3 regions of the Vibrio sp. Vb0667 genome follow, and region 3 is predicted to be linked to each of the others. Evidence: riboswitches for the same ligand, from Rfam matches in the RefSeq annotation. Region 3 holds a riboswitch; each other region holds the start of a gene.
The links. Region 3 has a riboswitch for thiamine pyrophosphate ahead of thiB (thiamine ABC transporter substrate binding subunit). Riboswitches for the same ligand answer to the same signal wherever they lie in the genome.
Positions count from the first base shown of each region.

Region 1: another riboswitch for thiamine pyrophosphate. It lies ahead of thiD (bifunctional hydroxymethylpyrimidine kinase/phosphomethylpyrimidine kinase); the one in region 3 lies ahead of thiB (thiamine ABC transporter substrate binding subunit).
Region 2: another riboswitch for thiamine pyrophosphate. It lies ahead of thiC (phosphomethylpyrimidine synthase ThiC); the one in region 3 lies ahead of thiB (thiamine ABC transporter substrate binding subunit).

Region 1 is NZ_JAWPOL010000040.1:2,092-8,130, reverse strand. It holds gene R8269_RS21480 (ABC transporter substrate-binding protein) at 1-569, opposite strand, end outside; partial or broken gene R8269_RS21475 (ABC transporter permease) at 617-1,342, opposite strand; gene R8269_RS21470 (ABC transporter ATP-binding protein) at 1,410-2,165, opposite strand; gene thiD (bifunctional hydroxymethylpyrimidine kinase/phosphomethylpyrimidine kinase) at 2,155-3,012, opposite strand; TPP riboswitch at 3,110-3,217, opposite strand; gene R8269_RS21460 (TldD/PmbA family protein) at 3,529-4,914, shown strand; gene R8269_RS21455 (TldD/PmbA family protein) at 4,914-6,039, shown strand, end outside.
Region 2 is NZ_JAWPOL010000036.1:31,998-38,036, reverse strand. It holds gene R8269_RS20960 (multicopper oxidase family protein) at 53-1,435, shown strand; gene crcB (fluoride efflux transporter CrcB) at 1,559-1,942, shown strand; TPP riboswitch at 2,003-2,101, shown strand; gene thiC (phosphomethylpyrimidine synthase ThiC) at 2,265-4,205, shown strand; gene R8269_RS20945 (thiamine phosphate synthase) at 4,205-5,620, shown strand; gene R8269_RS20940 (HesA/MoeB/ThiF family protein) at 5,607-6,039, shown strand, end outside.
Region 3 is NZ_JAWPOL010000008.1:28,755-34,793, forward strand. It holds gene thiQ (thiamine ABC transporter ATP-binding protein) at 1-520, opposite strand, end outside; gene thiP (thiamine/thiamine pyrophosphate ABC transporter permease ThiP) at 520-2,106, opposite strand; gene thiB (thiamine ABC transporter substrate binding subunit) at 2,148-3,140, opposite strand; TPP riboswitch at 3,213-3,349, opposite strand; gene R8269_RS10540 (flavin prenyltransferase UbiX) at 3,387-4,025, opposite strand; gene mpl (UDP-N-acetylmuramate:L-alanyl-gamma-D-glutamyl-meso-diaminopimelate ligase) at 4,031-5,389, opposite strand; gene fbp (class 1 fructose-bisphosphatase) at 5,702-6,039, shown strand, end outside.

The sequences.
Region 1 (6,039 bases), on a different contig from region 3:
TGGTTGGTTTCGAAGTTACGTAGACCACCCCAAATCGCATCCACCTTGCCAGACGCAAGAGACGAAGATAGCGCCCAACCTACGTTGATGATTTGTACGTCAGAAAACTTCACATTCTCTTGAGCTAACATAGTGCCGATTGTTGCTTCTTCGTTGCCTGCGATCGCAATACCGATCTTCTTACCTTTTAAGTCGCCAAGGTTTTCATTCTTACCGTTGTCCAACACCATCAGCGTGTTGAGTGGCGTAGCAATCAAAGTCGCAGAGCGGATTAATGGCAAACCCGCCGCGACATCGATAGTTAGGCTTGGCTGGTAAGAAATCGCCATGTCGACCTTGCCAGCAGCGACCAACTTAGGTGGCGTACTTGGATCTGCAGGCTCTTGAATGTTGACCTTCAAACCTTGTTCTTTGAAGTAACCGCGCTCTTTGGCAATCACGATAGGACCATGGTTTGGATTGACGAACCAATCCAACATCAGTGTCATCTCTTTTTCAGCTGCAAGCACGTTGGTTGATACCACTGAAGCGAGTAGAGCAGCAGCGCTCACAAGTTTGTTTTTATTCACGGGGTTCTTCCTTTTCTTTCCCAATTTTCTTTGGTTATTTTCTGTAATTACTTGCTTTCCCAAGGGATGGCTTTTTTCAATAATTTATCGGTGATGAAGTAGAGTGAGATAGACAGCACGGCGAGGATAAACAGCGCCGCAAACATCTCGTCAATGATCATGCGAGCGTTAGCTTGGAGCATCAGATAACCCAAGCCTTCACTTGAACCTACCCACTCACCGACCACTGCTCCAATTGGCGCAATAACGACGGCAACACGAATACCTGAAGCTAACGTTGGTAGCGCGGCTGGCAATTGAATATGACGAAGTAGCTGCCATTTCGACGCGCCCATGGTCTTGGCAAGATCGAGGTAACCTGTTGGTGTATTGCGTAAGCCGTCATAGCAACATGTCGTGACGGGGAAAAAGATGATGATCGCTGCCATGACGACTTTCGATGCAATACCGTAACCCAGCCAAAGCATGAGCACTGGCGCGATGGCGAACACAGGGATCGCTTGGCTAGCAATCAGAATAGGCAGTAACCAACGCTTCAGCGGCTCAAACATCAGCATTTGCAATGCGAACAGCAAACCCATCGATAATCCAAGCGCCAAGCCAAGTAAGATCTCTTGCGCAGTAACCCAAGTATGTTTGAGCAGGATATCGTAACGAGTGACCAATCTATCCAGCACTTCAATTGGTGAAGGTAAGATGAAGCCTGGCATGTCGAATACCACCACAACCAACTGCCACAATCCCAAGATCACCGCAGTGCTGATTACCAAGCGCAGAGCTTGATGGGTCACGCGTTCTTTTTTACCAATACGTGCCGAAACGGAGTTGTACTGAGTCATATCACTCATAGTCTTTCTCCAATTGATCCAAAATCGCTTGTTGAAGCGCGGCGCACTCTCCATCGAGAACTCGTGGTGGCTTGGAATCCGGAACAACCAAGTGCTGAGCTTGCGCAGGCGTACCTTGCAGTACATAGAGTTGGTGAGCTAATCGCACCGCTTCTTGTGGGTCGTGGGTAATAAGAACAACGGTCTTATCTTTCAGTAATTCGGCAGACAAGGTCTGCAACTTATGGCGAGTAACCGCGTCCAACGCAGAGAAAGGCTCATCCATCAGAACCAGAGGCTTGTCTTGCATCAGAGTGCGAGCAAGGGCAACACGTTGTCTCATGCCGCCAGAGAGCTGAGTTGGCTTAGCATCCGCGTAATCGGCGAGTTTTACTTGGTTTAGTAAAGCCAGTGCACGTTGTCTATTTTGCTCTGGTGCTTGCTCTTGAGAAAATCGAGAACTGAGGCAGACGTTGTCTAACACATTCAACCACGGTAGCAATAAATCCTGCTGAGCCATGTAAGCGATACGGTCATGCAGTGCAGCGCCATCCGTTGTGATGAGTTCGCCATGCCAGTCAACTTGGTCATCCAGTAGGCCAGCTAAGTAACGCAATATTGTGGTTTTCCCGCAGCCACTTCGTCCGAGTAATACCGTCCATTTACCGACGGGAATGGTCATGTTCATTCCTGCTAAAGTCGGTGTTTGGCTATCTTTGTATCGCAGGCTAGCATCGGAAAGCTGAATGCCAATCGCGTTAGCGAACATAAGTATGACCCGCAAAAAAGTGGTTCACAGGGCCGTGACCTTTACCGACATCCAGTTCATCAGCGTGCGCGATAGCTTGGCTGATGTACTGCTTACCAAGGTGCACCGCTTTGTGCAGATTGTTGCCTTGGCCAAGATAAGACGCAATGGCGGAAGAAAGTGTACAGCCTGTGCCATGAGTGTTTTTGGTTGGAAATCGCTTGGCGCTAATTAACTCGGCACTGTCTTGCATGATAAGCAGATCGTTGCTGTTTTCATTTTCTTCAAGGTGACCTCCTTTGAGCAGAATAGCTTTGGCTCCAAGCGCACGAAGGTCGGTAATCATATCGTTCATTTCAGATTCTGATTGAGGCATTGGCTTACCCGTCAATGCTGCGCCTTCGGGTAGGTTAGGGGTAATGATGTCTGCGAGCGGAATCAATTCTTCTTTTAAAGTGCTGATTGCCGACTGTTCCAGTAATAGATCGCCGCTGGTGGCCACCATCACAGGGTCAATCACGAGGTGTTTTGGCTGGTATTGTTTAATTTTGTCTGCAACGACTTTGATGATGTTGGAATCTGCCAGCATGCCCACTTTGACTGCAACGATGTTGAGGTCGGTAAATACTGCATCAAGTTGGCTCTCTACATGGTCGAGAGGAATGGGGAAAATCGCAGAAACGCCTTGGGTATTTTGCGAAGTAATCGCCGTGATTACCGAGCAAGCAAAACTGCCGGTTGCGGACATCGCTTTGATGTCGGCTTGAATACCTGCACCGCCACCACTGTCTGAGCCCGCGATGGTCAATACGATAGGGGTAGGCAAGGCTGGCGTGTGATGTGAATGAGGTTGTGATTGCTGCGTCATGGTCGCTCCTACTACAAGACGTATAGGAACTGACTTTGACCGTTGCAGATAGATCGATTTTTCGATCGCTATCGCTTACCTAAGAGGGGCGACGAAAGGCAAAGTGTGCATAGTTCCCTACGTCAGTGCTAACTGAATCAGGTTCAACGGGTCTCGAATTTCGATCTCAGCCAACACTTGTCGTGTGGCCCCCCGACTATTTCGTTCGGATGATAGCAGGACCATTGCGGAAGGGATACGTTTTTTGAGCGTAATTATAATGAGTATTCAATTATGCGAGGTGAGTGATAAAGTAAGCACCTAAATGGTTTGCTGGGTGGAATTTACTAGTGCAACGCTCTGGTGAATGAGCAGAACCTGGAATATTTAATAAATAATCGTGGTCTCGTTAAGCAAGGATTAGCACAAAACAAGGTTAAAAAACTGTTAAAATTTAACGTGTTGCCAATTTAACTTTGTTGAACTTTTTCACAGTTAATTAGGAAGGCTAAGACGATCATCGAGCAAGGAGACTTCATGCTTAATTCTGTAACAGCGAAGTCAGTGATCGATCATGCACTCTTTTTGGGGGCTGATTTCGCTGAACTATTCGTTGAACATCACCAAACCAACACTGTCCAGATCGCATCTGGTGAAGTGGATAAGGTTAACTCGGGTATCGATTTTGGTATCGGTATTCGTCTTTTTTTCGGTCATAAGGTGCTTTACGGTTACACCAACAGCACAGATGAAGCCGAACTAAAGCGCGTAACCTCGCTGCTTGCTGCAAAAGACAAGCGTGAGCAAATCGCGTCAGCGGGTTCTTTGAATTTGAACCGCTACCCAATCCAACATGGTTGCCGCATGTCGCTAAGTAAGGATGCTAACCTAGATTCAAAAATCGCGTTTCTATTGAAAGTTGACCAAGCCGCACGTGCTGAGAGTGAGCATATCAGCCAGTTTATTGGCAGCGTTCTTCAGCGCGAGCAACAAGTGTCTATCTTCAACTCAGAAGGTCTACACGTTGACGATACTCGCCACTACATTCGTGTTGCTGGTAACACTGTCGCGCAAAAAGGTAATGAGCAGTCTTCTGGTATGGAAGGTCCTGGCGCTCTTGCTGGTTGGGAATTCAGTGAACAGCTTGATGCCAAAGAGCTAGGTCAAACTATCGCGCAGCAAGCGTTAGTAAAACTTGGCGCGGATGCTTGTCCATCGGGTGAAATGCCGGTGGTGATTGGTAACGGCTTTGGCGGCGTTATCTTCCATGAAGCATGTGGTCACTTGCTAGAAACCACTTCAGTTGCGAAGAAAGCATCAGTCTTCCACGACAAGATGGGCGAAATGGTTGCTCACACCGCAGTGAATGCAGTCGATGATGGCACCATGACCAACGAATGGGGCTCGATTCACATTGATGATGAAGGTATGAAGACTCAGCGCACTCAACTGATCAAAGACGGTAAGCTAACCAGCTTCATGGTCGATAAAATGGGTGGCATGAAGACAGGTTATGAGCCTACGGGTTCTGGTCGTCGTCAAAACTACAAGTTCGCACCAACCTCGCGCATGCGTAACACCTTTATCGAAGAGGGCGAGCATTCACTTAATGACATGCTGGCAGGCATCGAACGTGGTATCTATGCGAAGAAGATGGGCGGTGGCTCTGTTCAACCGGGTACGGGGGAGTTTAACTTTGCTGTTCGTGAAGCCTACCTCATTGAAAATGGCAAAATCACCAAGCCTCTGAAAACAGCAACGCTGATCAGCACGGGTCCAAAAGTGTTGAAAGAAATCAGCATGGTCGGCAAAGACATGGCGCTTGCGCCGGGCATGTGTGGTTCCGTGAGTGGTTCAGTACCAACAACTGTCGGTCAGCCAACGCTGAAAGTAGATAACATTCTGGTAGGAGGCGGTAACTAATGAGCCAAGAACAACAACTTCTTAATGCGGTTGATTACGTCCTATCAGAAGCAAAACGCCAAGGTGCAGAAGCGGACGTCATTGTAAACCGTAACAGTAGCTTTTCTTTGAAAGCGAACCAAGGAAAGCTGGATGAGTACAAAGTAAGCTCAAGCCAAGTTCTGGGTGTTCGTGTTGTGAAAGATGCGCGTGTTGCAACAAGCTATTCTGAGTCGTTAGAGCAACCAAGCTTGGATTTGATGCTGACCAACGCACTGCAAAGCGCTCGCTTTTCCAAGCAAGATGAACATCAGACGATTAGTTGCGTGAACAGTCAAATCGCGACTGATGTTGCTGAGATTGCGCAAGAAGATACAACTTCTGTTGACGAAAAAATCGAACTGTCTCTCGCTCTTGAGCAAGGCGTAGTGGCTCTGCCTCACGCCTCTAGCGCACCTTACAATGGTTACAGCGATGGCGAAACACAACTGATCATTGCCAATACTCAAGGCACATTGTGTCAACACTTCGAGCGCTCGTTCACTTGTTACGCGTATACCTTGTTTGAAAAAGACGGCAAACAGTCAATGGCGGGTAGAATGTCACTGGGTCGCCGTTTTGATGAGTTGAATCCAGCTTACTGTATCGAGGGTGGCTACAACCTTGCTCGCGATCTTCTTGAAGGCGCACCGGTTGCGACGGGTAACTACCCTGCTATCTTCCACATCAATGCGCTAGCAAGTTTATTCGGTGCTTTCGGCAGTGCTTTCTCTGGCGTAAGCGCGATGAAAGGCATTACGCCACTGGGTGACAAGCTTGGTCAACGTGTTGCGAGTGATTTAATTACCTTTACTGATACGGCTTACATGCCAAATGGTATGGCAATCGCAAGTTTTGATAGTGAAGGCTTTGCTACTCAAGACAATGTGATGATTGCTAATGGTGAGTTGAAAACCTTGCTACACAACAGCCAGACCGCAAGTTACTTGGGCGCAGTCTCGACAGCAAGTGCTGCTCGTGGTGCAAAATCGAGCCTAGACGTATCAGCAAATCACAAAGTGATTGCGACAGGTAACAGCAGTGCGTCAGAAGTAAAAGCGGGTGAGTACCTAGAGTTAGTCGAACTTCAAGGTGTCCATTCTGGGG
Region 2 (6,039 bases), on a different contig from region 3:
ACTATTTATATTTAGTTACACTCAACCGATCTGGATTAATGAGTAACTATGTATGGATATATCTCGTCGACGCTTTCTTCAATCATCCTTAGCAATCTCCGCGCTTGCCGTTCTACCTGCATGTTCTCTATCTAGGAGCACTAATAAGCAGGGGCAATATATATACGATATCACTGCAGAACCTTCTACTGCAGAATTGGTCCCTGGGTTTAACACAGACGTACTCGCATTTAATGGTTCGATTCCAGCGCCTGTGATTCGTTGTCGCCAAGGCGAGAAAGTTATAATTCGGTTTACTAACAAGCTTTCAGAGCCGACTACAATCCACTGGCATGGCTTGCGAATCCCTATTGAAATGGATGGTGTCCCTTTCTTGAGCCAGCAGCCTATCATGCCAGGTGAAACATTCGTTTATGAATTTACACCACCAGATGCGGGCACATTTTGGTATCACCCACATATGAATAGTGTGAAGCAGCTTGGTATGGGCTTAGTCGGGCTAATTGTCGTTGAAGAGGCAGAGCCGGTTCAGTTTGATGAAGAGCATGAAGTCGTTCTAAAGCATTGGCATTTAGACAAACAAGGTCAGTGGAAGAACCTTATGGTACCGCGCTTGAGCGCTCGTATGGGGACTCCCGGAGAGTGGAGTAGCGTCAATGGTGTGCATGAACCTGTTTATGCGCTGAAGCAGAATGCTACCACGCGATTAAGAATTGCTAATGTCGATAATACCATTACTTACCCGATCGCTATTGAAGGTGCAGAGGCTTGGGTTATTGCTATTGATGGTAATCCTGTTAAAGCGCCTTATAAGCTCACTCAGCACAAAATTGGTCCAGGAATGAGGTTGGATGTCGGATTGATTGCTCCGAAGGCTGGAACACGTGTTTATGTGCGTCAAATGAAAGGACGCTTCCCATTCCCTTTGTGCGAGTTTGACGTTGTTGAGTCTGACTTGCCGAGCAACCAGAAACTGCCTTTGTTACCTCTCAACCCTGTGCCAGCTCTCGATTTGAAAAATGCAGAGCAAATCGATTATGTGTTTGAGTGGGAGGGGGCGATCACTCCTGCTGATAAATCGGGCAAAGCGATACCTAAGTTCTGGCTGATGAACAAACGGGCTTGGGAGGGAATGAGCAAAGATAATATTCCAGCGCCGCTTTCAACATTGGAGATGGGAAAAACCTATATCTTCAACCTAAAGAACGTCACCCAATATCATCATCCTATTCATCTTCATGGACACACATTTACGGTTCTTGAGTTAGATGGCAAAAAACTCGACGAACCGTTTCATACCGATACGGTCTTACTTGGAAAAAGCGGCAGTGCGAAAGCGGCATTTGTTGCAGATAACCCAGGGCGTTGGATGTACCATTGTCATGTAATTGAACACATGAAGACGGGTTTGATGGGTTACATCGAAGTAAAGTGACTCCTGTAACTTTTAAAATCTTGATAAGTTTTAAGCGCTATACTTTGCTGAATTCTAAGATTGTATAATCACTATTGCCGTAAATTTGATTACAATGTCGCCATTAACTTTTCTGGGGGAATTATGGGACAACTATCCGTTTTGGGTTTTATTGCATTGGGTGGTGCATTTGGTGCATGTTCTCGTTACTTAATTTCTGAACTTTGTGTCATTTTATTGGGGCGTGGTTTTCCATATGGTACGTTAACCGTTAACGTTGTTGGCTCATTTATGATGGGCTTATTGATAGCAGCTTTCGATAATGAACTTTTGGCAACGGAACCTTGGCGACAAGTGATTGGCTTGGGTTTTTTAGGGGCACTAACGACGTTTTCCACCTTCTCGATGGATAATGTGTTGCTTATGCAGCAGGGCGCTTTCTTTAAGATGGGGTTGAACGTATTGTTGAATGTCGTGTTAAGTATTTCAGCTGCGTGGATAGGCTTTCAATTATTGATGCGCAGCTAGCAAAGTAGTTAAAAATTGAACAGGTCGGCTTGGTTTCACCAAGCCGTTTTTATATACTGACATCACTTGTCGGAGTGCCATAAGGCTGAGACCGTTAATTCGGGATCCGTTGAACCTGATCAGATTAGAATCTGCGAAGGGAACAAGAGAAGATATTCACACCGGAGTTCTTTCTGGTTGATCTATCAAAAGTCGAATGTTGTTACAGGCAAATATCGTAAGCTTTAACTAGCCTTAATTTGACTCCTCTTGTCGCATCTATCCGCCAAGCATTTTTATCCAATTACTTTTTATCTAGTATAACAAAGCAAGGAAAAATGCTATGTCGAGTCGCAAACAAGCGAGACTGGAAGCAAAACAGTTCATTGATACACTCTCGGTACAACCGTACCCCAATTCAAGCAAAGTCTACGTAGAAGGCTCACGTCCAGATATTCGTGTGCCAATGCGTGAAATATCACTCGCTGATAGCCTTATTGGAGGCACAAAAGAAGCGCCTATTTTCGAGCCTAATGAGCCAGTACGCGTTTACGATACCTCGGGTGTATACACAGATCCAGAGCACACCATAGACCTCTATAGCGGCTTACCTAAGCTGAGAGAAGGGTGGATTGAAGAGCGTGCCGATACTGAGCTACTTGATGAAGTAAGCTCGGTGTACACCAAAGAACGCTTAGAAGACGAAACACTAGACGATCTTCGTTACGGTAATCTACCACGTATTCGACGTGCCAAAGATGGCCATTGTGTGACCCAATTGCACTATGCTCGCAAAGGTATTATTACCCCAGAAATGGAATATATCGCGCTGCGTGAAAACATGGGGCGTGCCAAGTATCGCGATGAAGTGCTGAATCAACAGCATCCGGGTCAAAGCTTTGGTGCGAACCTACCAAAGGACATTACTGCAGAGTTTGTGCGTAAAGAAGTCGCCGAAGGTCGCGCTATTATCCCTTCTAATATCAACCACCCAGAATCCGAACCAATGATCATTGGGCGTAACTTTTTGGTCAAAGTGAACGCCAACATCGGTAACTCATCGGTCACTTCTTCGATTGAAGAAGAAGTAGAGAAACTAGTTTGGGCGACACGTTGGGGTGGAGATACCGTTATGGATCTCTCTACTGGACGTAACATCCACGAAACTCGCGAGTGGATTCTACGTAACAGTCCGGTTCCGATCGGTACCGTACCAATGTATCAAGCGCTTGAGAAAGTGAATGGTGTTGCGGAAAACCTTAACTGGGAAGTGATGCGCGATACCCTGATTGAGCAAGCAGAGCAGGGCGTTGACTACTTTACTATCCATGCCGGTTTACTACTTCGTTATGTGCCAATGACTGCAAAACGCGTTACTGGCATCGTCTCTCGTGGTGGTTCTATCATCGCGAAATGGTGTTTAGCGCACCACCAAGAAAGCTTCTTATACACCCATTTCCGAGAGATCTGTGAAATCTGTGCTAAGTACGATGTCGCACTATCTCTTGGTGATGGTCTGCGTCCTGGCTCGGTTGCTGATGCTAACGATGAAGCGCAATTTGCAGAGCTTCGTACTCTTGGCGAATTGACCAAGGTTGCGTGGGAATACGACGTACAGGTGATTATTGAAGGCCCTGGTCATGTTCCAATGCATATGATCAAAGAGAACATGGAAGAACAGTTAGAGCACTGCCATGAAGCTCCTTTCTATACCCTTGGCCCATTGACGACAGACGTTGCTCCAGGTTACGACCATATTACTTCAGGTATTGGCGCTGCCATGATTGGCTGGTATGGCTGTGCGATGCTTTGCTACGTCACTCCTAAAGAGCACCTTGGCTTACCAAACAAAGAAGATGTGAAAGTAGGCATGATCACTTATAAGCTTGCTGCGCACGCCGCGGATTTGGCGAAGGGACATCCTGGTGCACAAGTTCGTGATAACGCGCTTTCTAAAGCTCGCTTCGAGTTCCGCTGGGAAGACCAATTCAACTTGTCACTCGATCCAGATACCGCGCGCGCTTTCCATGACGAAACCTTGCCTCAAGAGTCTGGAAAAGTTGCTCACTTCTGTTCGATGTGCGGGCCAAAGTTCTGCTCGATGAAGATCTCGCAAGAGGTTCGAGAATATGCGAAAGACACAGAGCAAGTTGCTGCGGACCAAGCTATCTCAATCAAAATGCTGGATGACCCTCTTGAGGGTATGCGTCAGAAATCGCAAGAATTTAGAGAGTCAGGTTCTGAGCTATACCACCCAGCAGCACATGCCGAGGTAAGTGACTAATGAGCAAAATCCTTATTCCGTCATCGTTGATTGAACTGACAGGTTTAGTTCAGCAATGTTTGTTGTTGGCGAAAGAACAGGGTTTTAGCATCGAAGACATTGAGTTGGGTGTGAGTCCAACTCAATCTATTCAGCTTGTTCGCGGCCAACAGACCACACACATAACGACTGATCTCATTGATGATTATGACTCTGAGCATGAGAGTTCATTTGTGCTCTATTACCGTTCTGCTTTGTCGGTAGAAGCGTGTGCTAAGCAACCGTCGAAAGCGATTTATATTGGTATTGCTGATACTCAGGTATCCAATGAAAAGGAGAAAGTGCTTCAGCTTGATATCTGGCGTCACCCAATTAACAACGAAGTGAGAGCGCTTTCCGTTAAGTCCAAATTCAACGCAATGTTCGATCCTGAACATCACCTTGCTTGGATAGTAACGCTGACAGTACTCGATTTTCCTATCGAAGATGCGTTAACACTTGCTCGAGGAATCCTAACTCAACAAGCGAATGTTTCACGTGAAACACTGTTGAATGACAACCTTGATGAGGGACGATCTACTCAGTGGGCTGACCAATTTGATGATTTCCCCACACCTGTACTGGAGGATAACCGACTCGATATTCAAGTTGGTTGGTCTGCACAAGGTGAGAGCGTTAGCTTTCCAACTCTAACTAAGCAAAGTCTAGGGCTCTATCCAGTCGTTGATGATGTTGCTTGGATTGAGCGTCTACTGCCACTAGGCATCAACACTATTCAACTGCGAATAAAGAACCCACAACAAGCCGATTTAGAACAACAGATCATTCGAGCAATTGAGCTAGGTCGTCAGTATCAAGCACAAGTGTTTATAAATGACTACTGGCAGTTGGCAATCAAGCATGGCGCTTATGGCGTTCACCTGGGACAAGAAGACATAGAAGAATCGAATTTGGCTCAGCTAACTAAAGCCGGCATTCGTCTTGGTCTTTCTACTCATGGTTATTATGAGCTACTGCGCATCGTACAAATTCATCCTAGTTACATCGCGCTAGGGCATATTTTTCCAACCACCACTAAACAGATGCCATCGAAACCACAAGGTTTGGTGCGCTTGGCTCTGTATCAAAAGCTGATTGATAGCATTCCTTATACAAACACAGAGTCGGTTTTCCGTCCTGCAAAAGACAAAGCAGGTAGTGACTATGTGCTTGGCTTTCCGACGGTCGCGATTGGTGGCATTGACCAATCTAATGCAGACCAAGTTTGGCAAACAGGTGTTTCTAGTTTGGCAGTTGTGCGAGCGATTACGTTGGCAGAATCACCTCAGTCGGTCATCGAGTTCTTCGTACAACTGATGAAGGAAAGACAGCTAACGTTTACTGATCAGAATAGTAAATTGGTGGATACCAAGAGAGGCGAGCATGCTGACGGATAAGCAGTTCCTTCGCTATCAACGTCAAGTCGCTCTGCCAGAAATTGCCGAAGTTGGGCAAGAGCGGTTGAGTAAATCGAATGTGCTGATCATCGGTTGTGGTGGGTTAGGAAGTGCTGCGAGTTTGTACTTGGCATCAGCGGGTGTTGGTAAATTGGTTGTTGTTGATGACGATGAAGTTGATAGCAGTAACCTACAACGTCAGATCATTTATCGTGAACAAGACCTCCAAGTTGCGAAAACAAAAGCGACTGTAAAGCAACTCACTGAACTTAATTCTATGGTCCAAGTTCGTGCTCTCAATAAGCGATTAGACAAAGCACAGCTGCAGCTTGAAGTGATGCTAGCAGATGTGGTGCTCGACTGCACCGATAACATGCCAACGCGTCAGCTCATTAACCAAGTTTGTTTCGAGCAAAATA
Region 3 (6,039 bases):
TTTTTACCAAGCTCAGCATCTCTTCACGCAACACCGGATCAAGCGCCGAGAACGGCTCATCCAATAGCCACATGGGATGAGGCTGAACAAAACAACGCGCTAAGGCAACACGTTGACGCTGGCCACCAGAAAGATGCTCTGGCAAACGGTCGAGGTACTCTGCAACACCAACTTGCTGCGCGGCTTGTTCAATCTGACGATTTTGGTCCACCGTAAGCTTTAGCCCTGGGTGTAAGCCCAAACCGATGTTGTCACGCACCGATAAGTGAGCAAACAAATTGTGCTCTTGGAACAACATAGAGAACGGACGCAGATAAGGCTCTTTACGCACAATGGACTCACCATCAACACAAATATCACCACGGTCAGGATGGATGAATCCTGCCACCAACGCCAGCAAGGTTGACTTCCCTGCCCCACTTGGTCCCATCAGCGACACAATCTGTCCTTGCTCAATCGTTAAGTCAAAACGAAACAGTTCACGTTGGTAGGTGTACTGCACATCATCCAACACTAACATTACGCTCTCTCCTTCGTTTTCAATACTTTCTCAATCAAGGCAAAACAGCCCACACTCAACAACAATAGGGTCACCGATACCACCGCAGCTGCGTCCATCTGATAGCTGCCAAGCAGCTGGAATAAATACAGAGGTAAAGTGCGGAACTCTTGTCCGCCAAACAACGCAATAGCACTTAAATCGCCAATCGCAAACATAAAGCTGATCGCAAACGCATGTGCAAACGGCTTGCGTAGCGCCTGCCACTCCACCACTTTAAACCGTTGCCAGCCACGCATGCCTAAGCTGGCACATACATACTGATACTGTTGTTCAATGTGCAGCATTGGCTGCGCTAGCGTTTTGATCACGTAAGGCAAAGCCATCAAACCGTTCACCAAAATCACGACAAAAAATGCCAAGCTAAAAACATCGGTAAATGCGCGCAGTAGTAAGAATAAACCGGTGCTAATCACCAGACCTGGAGTCACCAAAATAACGGTGCCGATTAACTCAATCTGATCGGCTCGCGTGTTTTTGTACTGCAACCGCCAACGGCGACTGGTCAATAGTATGGACACCCCTGCAGCGACCGCAAGCGCGCTAGCGACACAGGCGACTTTGAGGGAGTTCAATAGCGCAGACCAAAAACGCTCATCGGTTAATACTGTCCAAACTTGTTGGTTGATGCCACTCAGTAACACCATCAATAACGGCGGTATTACCAGTAAAAAGGCACCTATGATCCAAAAGCTATCCCAAGCTTTTGACCACCCATGATCCTTCGTTAAATATTGCTGTACCGATGTGCTTCCAGCACTGATAGAAACAGGCCTTGTTAACTTCTGCACTCCAATAGCAAGCAGTCCACATAACAGCATCTGCCACAGCGCCAATAACGCCCCAGCTTGTAAATCAAAATCAAACTTAATCGCTTGGTAAATGGCCAATTCAATGGTGGTGGATTTTGGCCCGCCCCCCAACGCCATTACAGTGGCAAAACTGGTAAAGCACAACATAAACACCAACCCACAAACGTGGGGAAGCTGCTGCCTTAAACGCGGCCATTCTACCCAACGAAACTTATCCCAATGGCTCATCCCAAGATGCGCGCAAAGCTTATGCTGCTCGGCAGGAATAGACTCCAAGGCTTGCAGAAGCAATCGTGCCGCGTAAGGTAAATTAAAGAACACATGGGCGAGTAAAATGCCGTTCAAACCGTAAATAGAGAATGGCAGTTTAGTGTCGAAACTTTGCAACCACTGCGCCAACAAACCACTGTTGCCATAAATCGCTAACAGCCCAAAAACACCAACCAAAACCGGCAAAACCAGTGTCGATGCAAACAGCTTAAGCAGTAATGATTTACCAATAAATTGGCGACGCGAAAGTGCGTGCGCTACTGGAATGGCAAAGCCAACACTGAGCAATGTGGAAAGAAACGCTTGGTAGAAACTGAACTTGGTGACATGTTGATAGTACGGGTCGCCCCATACCACAGACACATCAAGTGAAGGGGCTTGAACAATCAAAGCACCTAGGGCAGAAATAACAAAGGTCGCGATGATCATCGCGACCCCTAAACCTATTTTTGGAACAGAATTCAAAGGTAAAACCTATCTCATTCAGATGAGGGTGGAAACGTCAGCTAAAACGTCAATGCGCTTTGCCATTCGCGAATCCAAGACTTACGCATTTTTGCCACTTCATCAGCACTAAAGCTCAACGACTTGCTTGGAACACTCAAAGTTTCAAAACCTTTAGGTAACTCAACGTCAGTGACTGGGTACATCCAGTTACCCGTTGGCATCGCCGATTGGAACTCATCACTTAAAATGAAACTCATAAATTGATCAGCAAGTTCTGAATTTTTTGCCCCTTTCACTTTGGCGGCGACTTCAACTTGCATGTAGTGGCCTTCAGCAAAACTCGCCGTAGCAAACTTCGAATCGTTTTCCGCAATTAAGTGGTACGCAGGTGAAGTGGTGTAAGAAAGCACTAAATCGGACTCACCATTGAGGAACATAGAATACGCCTCAGACCAACCTTTCGTGACCGTTACGGTTTTGCTCGCTAGCTTCTGCCACGCTTGCGTCACATCGTCGCCATAAATAGATTTCATCCATAGCATTAAGCCTTGGCCCGGCGTTGAAGTCCGCGGATCTTGGTAAATCACTTTCAGATCGTCGCGCGTTTCCACCAGCTCTTTCATGCTTTTCGGCGGATTAGCCAGTTTCTCTTTGTTGTACACAAACGCGAAGTAGCCGTAATCGTACGGTACAAACGTCGTGTCACTCCAACCGTTTGGTAACACTGTGTTAGCCGTATCCACATTGTGCTCGGCAAGCAGACCGGTTTTCTTCGCTTCTGCCATCAGATTGTTATCCAAACCTAACACGATGTCGGCTTTGCTATTACCGCCTTCAAGACGAAGACGATTCAGGATCGACACACCATCGTCTAATGCCACGAAGTTAACGTCACAGCCACATTTTGCTTCAAAAGCTTGCTCGATTTTAGGACCCGGCCCCCAATCTGCGGCAAAAGAGTCGTAGGTATAGATGGTTAATGTGTTTTCAGCGGCAAACGCTGAAGTAGAGGTGATTGCAGCTAAGGCAATCAGATTTAGAGTGGTTTTCACTGCTCGCTCTCCATGAGTATTTCAGAGAAATAAGTTGAGCGGCACAGGGTTTGAGGCGGCTATTAAGGATTTCCAATATCCAGACTCAATTCCTACGCCAGCATTATCTGGTTCAGGTAATACGGGTCCCTAGTAAAGCACTTAGGTCTCAGCGCCCAAATGCATTGATTGACTCAATGCAAAATGGGTTTGCTCCCCGATGAGTTGGATGGATTGTAAAGGTATTTGAGTGGTTACACAATCAGCTCACGAGCGCTGGTCATAGCCCCAACGAGGCACCAAACCTTGCTCAATACCTAAGTGGTCGAGAATTCTCGCCACCATAAAATCCACTAAGTCTTCAATGCTCTTTGGCTGATGGTAGAAGCCCGGGGCCGCTGGCATGATGGTGACGCCCATTTGCGATAGCTTGTGCATGTTCTCCAGATGTAGCGTTGAAAATGGCGTTTCACGAACCACGAGCAACAGCTGCCCGCGCTCTTTCATTACCACATCAGCGGCCCGTTCGATCAAGTTGTCCGACATACCGTGTGCTATGGCTGCAACGCTTCCCGCAGAACATGGGCAAACCACCATTTGCTTTGGTGCAGCAGAACCAGACGCAACCGGCGAGAACCAATCATCTTTACCGCAAACGGTGATGTTATTTCGATTGCAGTTCAGGTGCTCTACCAATGCTTGCTGCGCCGCTTCTGGGCCACTTGGTAGCTTAAGATTATGCTCGGTTGCCATCACAACACGAGCCGCCGAAGAAATCAGAACGTAGACATGATAATCCGCCGCAACCAAGCATTCTAAAAGACGAAGGCCGTAGGGAGCACCAGAAGCACCCGTTAATGCCAACGTGATGGCTTTTTTATGAGAGGGTTGTGTTTTGTTTTGCATATCAATCAGGCTTTTTGTTTTAACTGCTCAAGAAGTTTTCCGTGAATACCACCAAAGCCACCGTTGCTCATGACTAGAATTTGGTCACCTGGTCGCGCACGTTCGACGATCTTGGCTACAAAGTTATCTATATCCGCATCGACAAACGCTGGCTGTGTGCATTGGTCGGCAATGTCTTGCACAGACCACTCGATATTATCTGGCTGGAACAAGAAGACTTCATCTGCACTGTGTAGTGACTCTGCAAGTGTGTTTTTGTGTACGCCACGCTTCATGGTGGCAGAACGCGGCTCTAACACTGCTAGGATGCGTTTTTCACCTACCTTGTTACGCAAACCACCGACAGTAAGTTCAATTGCCGTTGGGTGATGCGCAAAATCATCGTAAACCGTCACACCTTGTTCTTCACCTTTCAGCTCTAAACGGCGCTTGGTATTGATGAAACGCCCTAATACTTGGCAAGCAAGATCCGGAGTGACTCCAACATGTCGTGCAGCAGCGATTGCCATCAGCGCATTATCCACATTGTGGTCACCCACCAAATTCCATTCGACGGTACCAACCTTCTCGCCTTGCAACGCAACGTCAAATTTTGAGCCATCAAGCACTAATTTGTGCGCTTGCCAGTCACCATTCTCACCAGAGAACTGTTTTTCAGTCCAGCAGCCACGCTCTAATACATCCGCTAACGCCTGATCTTTTCTCGGCGCTAAGATCAATCCATTGCCCGGTACAGTTCGCACTAAATGATGGAATTGGCGCTTGATCGCTTCTAGATCATCGAAGATATCAGCATGATCAAACTCAAGATTGTTCATGATTAAAGTGCGAGGATGGTAATGCACAAACTTAGAACGCTTATCGAAAAAAGCACTGTCATATTCGTCCGCTTCAACGACAAAAAACATACTTTCACCCAAACGAGCAGACACTCCGAAGTTACCGAGTACCCCACCGACTAAGAAACCCGGTTGATAACCACAATCTTCAAGTATCCAAGCAAGCATGCTCGACGTGGTCGTTTTCCCATGTGTACCCGATACCGCCAATACCCAACGATCATGCAGCAAAAACTCGTTGAGCCACTGCGGGCCAGAGGTGTAACGCATGTTAGTGTTGAGCACATGCTCGACACAAGGGTTGCCACGGCTCATCGCATTACCAATCACCACAAGATCTGGTTGAGGGTCGAGTTGAGACGGGTCAAAGCCTTCAATAATTTCAATACCTTGAGACTCAAGCAGTGTGCTCATTGGCGGATAAACGTTGGCATCAGAACCAGTGACTTTATGTCCTAATTGGCGCGCTAGAATCGCTGCGCCGCCCATAAATGTGCCACAGATACCCAAGATATGAATGTGCATAAACTAAACCTTGTAATGCGTTTTTTAATGCTTTCATTATCGCGATTACCGCCTGAAAAGCGAGTGACTTTAGCCTTCTTCTTGCAGTCCCTTTCACAAATATGACAAGGTTGAACACAGACTGTACAACCTCTTGCTTACTGATGAATCCCTCAAACAAGTCTACAAATAAATTGAGATCTCAAACAGTTACTTCATTACCATTAAAAAGATCTGCGACTTAAACTTACATCCAGCGCAATCGTTTAACATTCATAAAGAGATGCTCACTTGCGCACTACCCCCAATAAAATGAAAATGTAAGGATTAACCATGTCAGGACTGCGCACCCTAGGCGAGTTCATTGTCGAAAAACAAGCGGATTTCCCCCACGCTAGCGGTGATCTATCATCCCTTTTAGCCTCCATTCGTTTAGCTGCAAAAATCGTTAACCGCGAAATCAACGCAGCGGGTCTCGGTGATATCACTGGTGCTGTAGGCACGGAAAATGTCCAAGGTGAAGATCAGCAAAAGCTCGATGTTTACGCGAACGATAAGTTCAAAGCCGCGCTTGAAGCTCGTGATCAAGTGTGTGGCGTTGCCAGTGAAGAAGAAGACGAAGCAGTTGCGTTCAATAAAGAACTCAACCAAAACGCCAAATATGTAGTACT